DNA from 2 places in the Terribacillus sp. AE2B 122 genome. Region 1 is predicted to be linked to the other one. Evidence: riboswitches for the same ligand, from Rfam matches in the RefSeq annotation. Region 1 holds a riboswitch; the other holds the start of a gene.
What was found. Region 1 has a riboswitch for cyclic di-GMP ahead of AE2B122_RS01245 (competence type IV pilus major pilin ComGC). Riboswitches for the same ligand answer to the same signal wherever they lie in the genome.

Region 1 (5,522 bases):
GCTTCTGGTACTACCCCTTGTTCGGCAGGAGCTGTTGATGCGTCAAGAAGTCTCTCTTGATTAGCGACTGCTGTCTCTACTATGCTTGTCTCGTTTTTCATAGGCATAACATAAAGAACAAAACACATCACGGTAAGCAAGATTACAAGCAAAAAGGAAAATATCATGATTTTACGTCGTTGAGATGCATCCGACCAGTTCATCATTCTCCATTCACCTCGCTTGTCCATGCTGCTTGATCAACTGTAATCGTAAAGACAGCTTGGAAACTGTCTGCTCCCTGAGGCGTTAAGGATTGTAAACTAGCGCGCGATACATAGCTCGTGTCCTGCACTTGCTGAATATAATCCGCAGCAGCATCGGTACTATTAACAAGCAGTGTAACTGTAATAGGCTCAGTGCCAGGGCTGGTGTAGCTAATTAAATCTGTTCCTTTTGGTGCCAGTCCCTGCAATTTGTCCATCAATTCGACGCTATATGGCAGTGCTGTTCCGTTATTACCTGCTACGACAGTTGTTTGTGCATCCAGCAAAGTCTGATTAGAAGCTTGCTTCGCTTCAAGATCGGATAGTTGACCTTTCGCAGCCAGCAATTGCCATGTAAATATCACAGCACAAATGAGGATCAGTCCACCAAGAATACTGAGGAACAGAATCGGGGAGCGCTGCGTGTCTGATTGTTTTCGAAGTAAGTTGATTTCGAGCATTTCTTCTGTCCCCTTTATAGCTTCTTCATGGATAGACCGAGCACATCAGCATAAGCCAACGGCAGTTCGTCCATCATCTCTTGCTTGAATGTGATCGTCTCAATCTGCAAACGCTGCCGAAGCTCGTTCATCACGTCACCCAAGTTTTCATAATCTCCGGATACAAGCAGCTTTGTAACACCAGCTTCGCCATTCATCACTGAATAACGGTAGAAATCCATGAACCGCTCGATTTCTGTTAGCTGTTCTTCCAAATACGCTCGAACCCGATCTGCTTCCTCTTGATAAAACAAATCCTGCTCCATATGATCCTGTAAATTACCAAAGCTCGTCTGTGGCTGGCGGATGAATAACGGCATATCCTGATGGAAAGCAGTTAGAATCAAGCCGCTATGATTCCATTGTAATAGAAGCAAATGGTCCTCAATTGTTTCCTTGTATTGTTCTATGTATAAACGATAAAGAGATATCGAAGCCAAGTCTGCAGCAACAGGCTGAAGCCCAGCTTCCTTAAAAGCTTGTTGATACGCCTCCACACGCTGTCCCGGATAAGCAACAAACAGGATCGTGTTTGATTCTTCACCTTCCTCAAGCACTTCAAAATCCAAAACCGGATCTTCAAACGGCAGCTGAATTGTATGCTCCAGCTCCGTATACAGAAATGGCTTAATTTCTTCCCGCTTCAATTGCTTCGGAACTTGATGTTGGCGCAGCGTCACAGCTTGGTCTGGCAGCGTGAACAATAGTTCACGCCCTTTCCAGCTGTTCTCCTCAACTAATTTTCGAACAGCTTTTGTCAGCTGATCCCTATCCTCCAGTTTCCCCTGGCGGATTGTTCCCTGCGGCAGCTCTAAGCTGCCGAAATTATTTCCTTTGCGGAAGCCAGCCGGTTCACCTGCCATATAACGCAAAACCGTTTCCTGTATGATGATGTACACTTGTTTGCTTTGCTTCTTAAACATGCTCTTCCCTCATTTAAAAGAATGAATTAATGTACCAGCTAATCATTGCGTCACCGTGAAAATAAGTGATCAATGCGCCTAACAAAATATACGGACCAAATGGTATAGCCTGTTTCCTTTTGAGTATCTTCGCAGATAGGAGGACTAGACTTATAACAGCTCCTATAATAGAAGATAGGAAGAAAGTGAGTAACACACCCTTCCAGCCCAATACAACACCAAGCACAACAAATAACTTCAAATCTCCGCCACCCATACCTCCCCGGCTGAATAGAATGACGAGGAAAAGCAGGACAAACGCTACAGCAGCTCCAATAATTGAGTCCCACCAGGGATCCAATGGAGTGATGATACGGAGAATGATGAATAGAGGAAGGAAGAAGATTAAGATCTTATTCGGAATGAGCATGAACCGCATATCTGTTACAAATAAAATCGCAGCCATTGATACTAATAAAAATGCTGTAACCAGTTCCCACTGCAGTCCGATCATATAAAAGCTATATCCGAACAGTAGACCAGTCGCTAGCTCAGTGAAAGGATAGAGCGGAGAAATCTTTTGTTTACATTTACGGCATTTTCCTCGGAGCACTATGTAAGAGATTACTGGAATTAGGTCATATGCTTTTATTTGCTTCTGGCAGTTTGGACAGTAAGACCGTTCGGATTGGAACATTTTCTTTACTGGGACACGCATTCCGACGACGTTGTAGAATGATCCGAGGACGGCGCCTAAAATAATAAAATATATTAGTAGAAAATTTGTCATATCAGAACTCCTTACTTATGTAAAGACGAAAATCTCTCAAAAATGAGAGATTTTCACCAACTATATATAATTATTCAGCGCTAGCTCCAGCAGTACCTACAGCTTCAGAACCACCTTCTAGCCACACTTCAGCAGTCATTTGTCCACCCTCAATTGTAACCTTACTTTTCGCAGTATCATATTTTCCGTCATTTGGTGCTTCAGGAACACTAATGTAATCCCCATCGATTAGCGCTTTTAAAGTTATGCTATTACCTAATTTTGCACCAGTTTCAGACTGAGCTTCTGCCAAACGAGTAGCTTCAATCATTTGTTGAGCTGTAGAATTATAACCTTTAGCTTGGCTATCACCTATTAAATTTAAAATAGAAGGAATCGCAATTGCTGCCAAAATACCTAAGATAACAATAACTGCAAGTAACTCAACAAGTGTAAAACCTTTCTCCGACCTCAGTTTCTTACTCAAAAACTTTCTCATTCTTGGACACTCCTTTTGGTATGTAGTCGTTTCCGGCCATGTGGAAACAAAATGGATCAATATGGCCGGTTGCACTACTAGCTCCAAAATAACCAAGTGCCCACATAAGGTTATTTCATCGTCGCTTCCTATCAATCTAGTAAAATTATATCAAATACTAATAGAAAATCTACCCACCAAATGAAATATTTACACTTATTTTGTCATTTTTTTAGTTCTTTATTACTGTATATTCTCATACATGGAAAACATCGGGATTACTACAGCTGTGACGATGCTCCCTACCATTGCAGATAAGATAAGAATAAGAACTGGCTCAATCATTGCTTTTAATCTTTCAGCAGCATAATCGAGCTCTTGCTCGTAAAAATCGGCTGCACGATGTAGTAAATCGTCAAGAGATCCAGACTTTTCTCCTACCCGAATCATTTGTGTGATCATGGGCGGAAAAGCCCAGTGTGCTTCCATTGGTCCAGCAAGCGAGTCACCTTTTTCAATTGTATCGTAGCAGTCTTGTATTACTTGCTCCATTACTTTATTTTGCAAGATTCGACTTGAAATCTGTAAAGTATCTAAAATTGGGACTGAGCTTTCCAAAAGCGAACTCATTGTCCTTGTCATTCGGGCTAGTATGGCTTTTTGATAGAAGCTTCCTAGTACTGGAATCCTCAATTTTACTGTGTCCATAAATAGTTTCCCCTGCGGCTTGGATACAATAATTCTGTATAAGATAACAAAAAGCAGCAAGCACAAAAATCCTAAATACCAGTATTTTTGCATTCCTTCCGATAAGCTAAGAACAAATTGTGTATATGCTGGCAGTTCGGTATCCATACTTGCAAACATACCTGTGAATTGAGGAAAGACAACAACTAGAAGCGCGATGCAGATTCCCACTGCAACAAAAGCGACAAAGAATGGATAACTCATCGCTGTGATTACTTTCTGCCTCATGTCATATTGCTTCTCATAATAAACCGCCATCTTGTTGAGTACATCATCCAGTTCTCCACTCGCTTCTCCAGCACGTATCATATTGACAAAGAGCTCCGGAAAGATCTTAGGGTGCTTTGCAACAGCATCTGAGAAACGAACACCTTCAACGAGGTCAGATCGCACATACTTAAGGGTTTCTTTTAAGAACTTGTCTTTTGTTTGTTCCTGCAGCAAAGCAGTCGCTTCTACCAACGGCACCCCAGACTCGATCAACGTGGACAATTGACGCAGGAAAATGATAAACTCTTTCTTTTTCACTCGTTTACCGAATGACAATTCTTTATTCAAGGTACGGTTTAACTCGCGTAGCTCAAAAACAATCAATTGCTGCGCTTGGAGCTTTTCTATAGCTTCCGTTTTATTTTCGGCTTGCACTTTACCGCGCTTAGGTTTGCCGAACATGTCTCTGGCATTGTATTGATAGTAAAGCATCTACACACCTCGTTCTTCCAAGAATGGTGCCACTTGATCCATCGTAACGATTCCAGAGGCCATCATTTTACGAATGCTCATGTCCATCGTATGCATGCCTTGATCACGAGACGTTTGCATGATACTTGGTATTTGATGCATTTTACCGTTTCGGATCAAGTTTTTAATAGCAGATGTGTTTACGAGTAATTCCGTTAAGGCTTTCCGTCCTTTGCCATCTGCCCGACGTACAAGCCGCTGTGATAATACCGCTGTCAGCACGCTAGCCAGTTGGATGCGAATTTGCGGCTGCTGTTCAGCGGGAAATACATCAATGATCCGATCGATCGTTTGCGAAGCAGAACTTGTATGTAACGTTGCCAATACAAGATGACCTGTTTCAGCAGCAGTGATAGCAGTAGAAATTGTCTCCAAGTCTCGCAGTTCTCCAACCAGAATAACGTCTGGATCTTGGCGCAAACAAGCACGCAGTCCATTAGCGAAGTTATCAGTATCCAGCCCGACTTCTCGCTGGTCAATAATACATTGATTATGTTTGTGCAAGTATTCAATAGGGTCTTCAAGCGTAATAATATGCCGTTGCATACTCGTATTCATATGATGAATCATTGCGGCCAAAGTGGTGCTTTTTCCGCTTCCGGTTGGCCCTGTTACTAACAGCAAGCCTTGTGGTTTTCCAGACAGCATTTTCAACACATCTGGCAAATCCAGATCAGCAAGAGTCGGTACATTTGTCGGAACTACCCGCACTGCTAACGAAACACAACCTCGCTGATGATATGCATTTATACGGAATCGGGAAACGCCAGGTATGCTATAAGAAAGGTCCACTTCACCTACTTCTTTAAAACGATTCCATAACTTATCACTAAGAATGGCTTTTGCCATTTCTTCAGTATCCTGAGGTTTCAGGTTATCTCCCTGATGCCTCCTTAATACACCATGGACGCGGAATATTGGAGGTACTGCAACTGTTAAATGAATATCTGAAGCTTTCATTTCCATAGCTGTCATCAATAATTGATCAAATGTATCTTTCATCTTGCCTCTCCTTAACTATCAACCGTAATCCGTAGAACTTCTTCTACAGTTGTCATTCCTTGCACAGCTTTCCCTATCCCATCATCCATCAACATTTTCATACCGTTTTCGATTGCAGCTTGCTTAATTTCATCTACA
Region 2 (5,522 bases), on a different contig from region 1:
TTGTCTTATTGCAATAAGCTTCGACATTATCTAGATAATTATCCATCAACGTTTTAGCAGATTCTTCATAAGCATAGACGAATGCTTTCTGCACTTCCTTCTTCGCGATTTCATCATATTCTTTCCTTGCTACAGCGATGTAGTTCAAATAGCGCTCCCGGTCTTCCTTCGAAATGGATGCATGACTGCTAAGGCCATCCTTTAAAGAACGGAGTACGTCCAATGCATTAATGGAACGCATTTCTTTTTTAATGATCGTACTGGAAATTCGGTTGATTACATAGCGCGGATCAATTCCGCTCATTCCTTCATCGCTGTGTTCTTTTTTAAGTTCTTGGATATCTGCGTCACTGAAGCCTTCCAGCTGCCTCCCATTATAGAGATGCATCTTCTTCAGCAAACTGATGCCGCCTTGGTTCGATTCTTTCAATCTCGTAAGAATGGTGAACATCGCTGCAATCTTCAGTGTATGCGGAGCGATATGGACATCTTTGATATCGCTTTCCGATATCATTTTTTGATAGATTTTTTCTTCTTCATCAACCTTAAGATTATAAGGAACCGGCATGACGATCATCCGGGAATGCAATGCTTCATTCTTCTTATTCGAAATGAATGAACGATACTCTGATTCGTTCGTATGTGCCACGATCAATTCATCCGCACTGATTAAGGCAAAGCGGCCGGCTTTGAAATTACCTTCCTGCGTCAAGGAAAGCAGATGCCAAAGAAACTTCTCATCACATTTCAGCATTTCCTGAAATTCCATCAGTCCACGATTGGCTTTATTAAGCTCCCCATCAAAGCGATAAGCCCTCGGATCCGATTCTGATCCATATTCCGCGATGGTGGAGAAATCGATGGAACCCGTCAGATCTGCAATATCCTGCGATTTAGGATCAGAAGGGCTGAACGTACCAATTCCTGATCGTTTATCTTCGGAAAAGAAAATCCGTTCAACAACAACATCCTCGATTCTTCCATCATACTCTTCTTCCAAGCGCATTACGTTTAATGGAGAGAGATTCCCCTCAATCCGGATTCCATACTCATCTTCGAAATCCTTGCGAAGATGTGCCGGAATCAGATGAAGCGGATCCTCATGCATTGGGCAGCCTTTTATGGCATAAACTGCCCCTTCATCTGTCAGTGTATATTCCTCCAGCCCTCGTTTGAGCAAACTGACAAGCGTGGATTTCCCTCCACTTACTGGTCCCATGAGCAGAAGAATTCGTTTGCGTACATCCAGTCTCCGAGCAGCCGGATGGAAGTATTCTTCCACTAGCTTTTCAAGCGGTTCTTCCAAACCGAATAACGAGTCCTTGAAGAAGCTATAGTTTTTTACTCCATCTTCTTCTTCAATGCCTTTATGCTTGATCATGTTATATACACGGGAATGTGCAGACTGAGCAAGATAAGGCCGGTCTTTCAACAAACGCAGATAATCAGCGAGCGTTCCTTCCCAGTGGAGCTTCTCTTGTTCCTGGCGATACTGCTGTACCTTATCCAATATATTCATCATTCATTAACCTCCCAGGCATTGTTAAACAAAAGGCGATTACCTTAATGTATGCCCAGGGTTTGGCTATAATGCCAGCAAATCCATTTCACGTCTGCTTACGGCTTCTGCTTCCATCCAATTTCCATGTATGATTCGTTCGTATATTTATCCAGCATGACATCATCAAGCTGAAGTGTTTTTTTATCATTAGGGAAAATATGCATCAGCTGCGCCAGCTTCTTCACGATCTTCTTCGGATATGCTTCCGACATCTCCAGCATCAGCTGAATAGCTTCTGTTGCTGGCAATACTTCCCGATAAGTACGGGAAAGTGTCAAAGCTGAAAACGTATCGACCACAGCTAAAATCTGCAGATCCATCCCTAGTTCTGGTAAATAAGCGCCATCTGGATAGCCTTTACGATTCAGCCGTTCGTGATGACTTCGCGCATAACGACCTAGTAAAGGCTCACCTGTCTGGTGCAGGAGTGTCTCTCCTTTGACCGTATGCGTTTGTACAATTTCATATTCCTCTTTTGTCAGTGTAGATGTTTTATCGAGGATTTCGCGAGGAATTTCAAGCTTTCCGATATCGTGGAATAGATACCCTGTTGCACAAAGATCCAACTGGACGACATTCATATGGTAAGCGAGCATTGTACCGATTACAAAAACATCTAAAGAATGAATAAAAGCATAGGGATCTCTTTGCTCAAGCATATGCCAAAGACTGCTCCTCCCCATTGTCTTCAGGCTTTTGATGTACAAATCCTTCAAGAAACGAATGCTTTCTTCCTCATAAAGTAGTTTTCCATAGCGGTACTCAAAAGCGATATAAGACAAATTTGTGTAAAAATGCTTTTCCATACTCCGCTTATATGTTGCTTGATGATCAGTTTCTTTCTCCAGCAGCTGCTGAATCATCTGCTGGAGGCGATCTGTCTTGCTAAATAGATCAGTAGTTTCCTCTTCCTCGGTTTCAACGACGACCGAAGGCACTCTGTTATGCTTCAGCTGTTCCAGTAAAGCTGCAGTGACGACTGTCCCTTTATTTAATTTTGTCTTGTCTGCCAGGACAATATCACTGCCCAAATAATCACCTAGTAGTATGTCTTGGATGCGTTTACGTTTTAAAATCAATTTCATTCTCCTTTTTCAAAAAAAGCTGCCATGTCTGGCAGCCTGAGAATCCCTCTTCGTTCGCACCTGGCTGGCATAGAATCTCATCCCTTAGCCCCTCAAGTTTTGCGTAACTGCCTTTCAACAGTGCTGCCGTATATGTATGTAATTGTTTCCTGGTTGTGTTTTGCTTCCGAATCAAGCAGCTGATGATAGTCCTCTTTTGCCGGCAGCAGCTCACACATTTCCACATCTAGCGCTATCGCCAATTTACTGATGCCAACAAAAGAAATATTCCGCTTCCCGTTTTCAATATCGGAGTAGTACGATCGATTAAAACCCGCCATGCCAGCCAATTCTTCCTGTGTCAGCATCTGTTTTTTTCTCAGATAACGAAGCTTATCTCCAAATGCCCGAAGCAATAGCGTGTAATCTCTCATATTATTCATGCACTCCATTATACCTTGCCACACCAGCAAATCCACCGGATATAAGTTACATTAGTATAATGCTACCAAATAAAACTGGTGAAAGTACTATTTTTGTCCCATTTTATGCATGTCTAAACAACTATAAAAAAATAAACTGCACACTAGGTGCAGTTTAGGATAACCCATCGAAGCGCTGCTGACGAAGAGCTTCATAAATAATAATTGCTGCCGTATTCGATAGATTTAAAGATCGGACTTTATCTGTCATATGAATACGAAGACATTGCTCCTCTTTCCCTACAAGCAAATCTTTCGGAATGCCAGTCGACTCTCGACCAAAAACGAATAGCAGATCTTGATCTGTATTGCTGAAATCATAATCTGAATAATGCTTGGTACCGAAGTTCTCTATATAATAAAAGACACCTTCCGGAAATTTTTCATATAACTCTTCTATACTATCGTAGTAATGAATATCCACGTCATGCCAATAGTCCAATCCTGATCTTCTCAGCATTTTGTCATCCGTCGAGAAACCAAGCGGACGAATTAGATGCAAAGCCGTATCAGTCGCAAGGCAGGTACGTGCAATATTACCTGTATTAGCTGGGATTTCGGGTTGGAATAGTACGATATGTCTTGGCATATACTTTCACCTCTGCTTTTCAACTTTCAACCTTACCAGTATAGCACAGCAGAGATCATAGCCCAATCTGGAAAAATTTATACACAACGTTCTCTGTATAAGCCGGAGAGTCAACGTAAGCCCAATGACGCATTCTGCTGTTGGCAGTATGGGCATTGACCAACGGCTCACCCTGTGCGTTCCGGGCTACCACTATCGTATTGTGATTATAGTTCCCATCACCCTCAAAATCATAGCAAATCACATCGCCAGGCCTCAGCAGCCTCGCATCCGCTACTTCCTTACCGCGTAAGCCTTGTGTCGATCCGCTCAAATACCACCGCAAGGCATTAGCTACTGTGAAACTATAGCTCCAGTTTTCACCATTGAACCACCACCCTGAATTCCTGTCTGGTTCCCCTCGCATTGGCGCCCCGCCTGCCCGTAAGCACTGGGAGACATAATTTGTGCAATCGACTTCAAATTTCTTGTAAGCAGGATTATAATCATTCCACCATCGTTCGGCATACTGAACAGCTGCCCGTCTATCATAGGTGAATTGCCGGTCAAAATCCTGATCGTTGCTCTCAAAGACGACAAGCCCTTGTACATGAGGCTGGACAGCGTCCTCAACTCGCTCATCATGAATGATTTGTCCATCTCGCATACGAGCTCTATGCGTATGCACTTCTTCTTCATGATACGTTGCATGCTGCTTATGCACGAGAAAAGTTGCGCACAAGCGATAGGTAATGATGTCTTCCTCCCCTTCGTGTTCCTCGCTCAGAATTATTCCTTCTCCTCGAATCTGTGCAACCTTCGCCCCGTCTTTTTCATGAAAAACAATCCGGTTGACGAGCCAATTCTCATCCTTCTTCCCATCAACTCTCTGCATCCAATAATCTGCCAGCTGTTCACTCTTCCCCATCTCTATCCCTCCTGTTCTTTCTTCGATATGACATGGCATATCCTCGTAGGAGGAGCAAGCCTCCTACGACGAATACAGATAAAACAGTCATGAATGTCTCCATGCTCCCACCTCACTTGTATGTATGTAGAATCATGACAGTATATGCTTCATCAGCTTGTCTCATTCTATTAATGAAAGCGCAAACATTTTTAGTTACAAATTTGACAATTTTGTGTATCCTTATAAAAAAGGGGGAGAATACGATGTCTGATGTTTTGCAAACTATCCTTAGCCACAAATCAGTAAGATCATTTACTTCCGAGCGCCTTACAGAGGAACAGATCAAGGAACTCGTTTCCGCTGCTCAAGCAGCATCCACGTCGAGCTTCCTCCAGGCGTACTCCATCATCGGTGTTAGCGATCCTTTGGTGAAAAAAGAGCTTAGCACTTATGCAGGCAGCCAGGAATATGTCGTGAACAATGGCCACTTCTTTGTTTTTTGTGCTGATTTCTACCGCCATAAGGAAATGGCAAGCAATCTGCGGGCAGACATTTCTGAAACAATTCAAGGAACAGAAGCTTTGCTGATCGGTACAATTGATGCTTCGCTCGCTGCTCAAAATCTTGCCATTGCAGCAGAATCGATGGGGCTGGGCATTTGTTACATAGGCGGTCTTCGAAATAATCTGGCCGGTGTTTCTGCAAGCCTTGGCGTACCTGCTCAAGTATTACCGCTGTTCGGGATTGCTGTTGGCTATCCCGAAAAAGTGAATGAAAAGAAACCGCGGCTGCCGTTCGGAAGTGTTTATCATGAAAACAGATATAACGTGGATAAAGGTTTGCTGAATGCTCAGTTGGAGGAATATGACCGTACCATCCAGTCATATTATGTGGATCGGATTGAAAACAGTCGGAAGACAACCTGGACCGAGCAGGC

Region 2: it holds a riboswitch for cyclic di-GMP, as region 1 does, so the genes downstream of both, AE2B122_RS13460 (HD-GYP domain-containing protein) here and AE2B122_RS01245 (competence type IV pilus major pilin ComGC) in region 1, are expected to answer to the same signal.

Annotation. Positions count from the first base shown of each region.
Region 1 is NZ_LR700942.1:250,510-256,031, reverse strand. Features, by position in the region: gene AE2B122_RS01265 (hypothetical protein) at 1-206, opposite strand, end outside; gene AE2B122_RS01260 (hypothetical protein) at 203-706, opposite strand; gene pilM (type IV pilus biogenesis protein PilM) at 721-1,668, opposite strand; gene AE2B122_RS01250 (A24 family peptidase) at 1,682-2,437, opposite strand; gene AE2B122_RS01245 (competence type IV pilus major pilin ComGC) at 2,508-2,915, opposite strand; cyclic di-GMP riboswitch class II at 2,970-3,052, opposite strand; gene AE2B122_RS01240 (type II secretion system F family protein) at 3,138-4,343, opposite strand; gene AE2B122_RS01235 (type IV pilus twitching motility protein PilT) at 4,344-5,384, opposite strand; gene AE2B122_RS01230 (GspE/PulE family protein) at 5,396-5,522, opposite strand, start outside.
Region 2 is NZ_LR700946.1:210,995-216,516, forward strand. Features, by position in the region: gene AE2B122_RS13455 (PrkA family serine protein kinase) at 1-1,519, opposite strand, end outside; gene AE2B122_RS13460 (HD-GYP domain-containing protein) at 1,618-2,640, opposite strand; cyclic di-GMP riboswitch class I at 2,699-2,784, opposite strand; partial or broken gene AE2B122_RS19375 (helix-turn-helix domain-containing protein) at 2,862-3,077, opposite strand; gene trmL (tRNA (uridine(34)/cytosine(34)/5-carboxymethylaminomethyluridine(34)-2'-O)-methyltransferase TrmL) at 3,223-3,696, opposite strand; gene AE2B122_RS13475 (amidase domain-containing protein) at 3,752-4,603, opposite strand; gene nfsA (oxygen-insensitive NADPH nitroreductase) at 4,849-5,522, shown strand, end outside.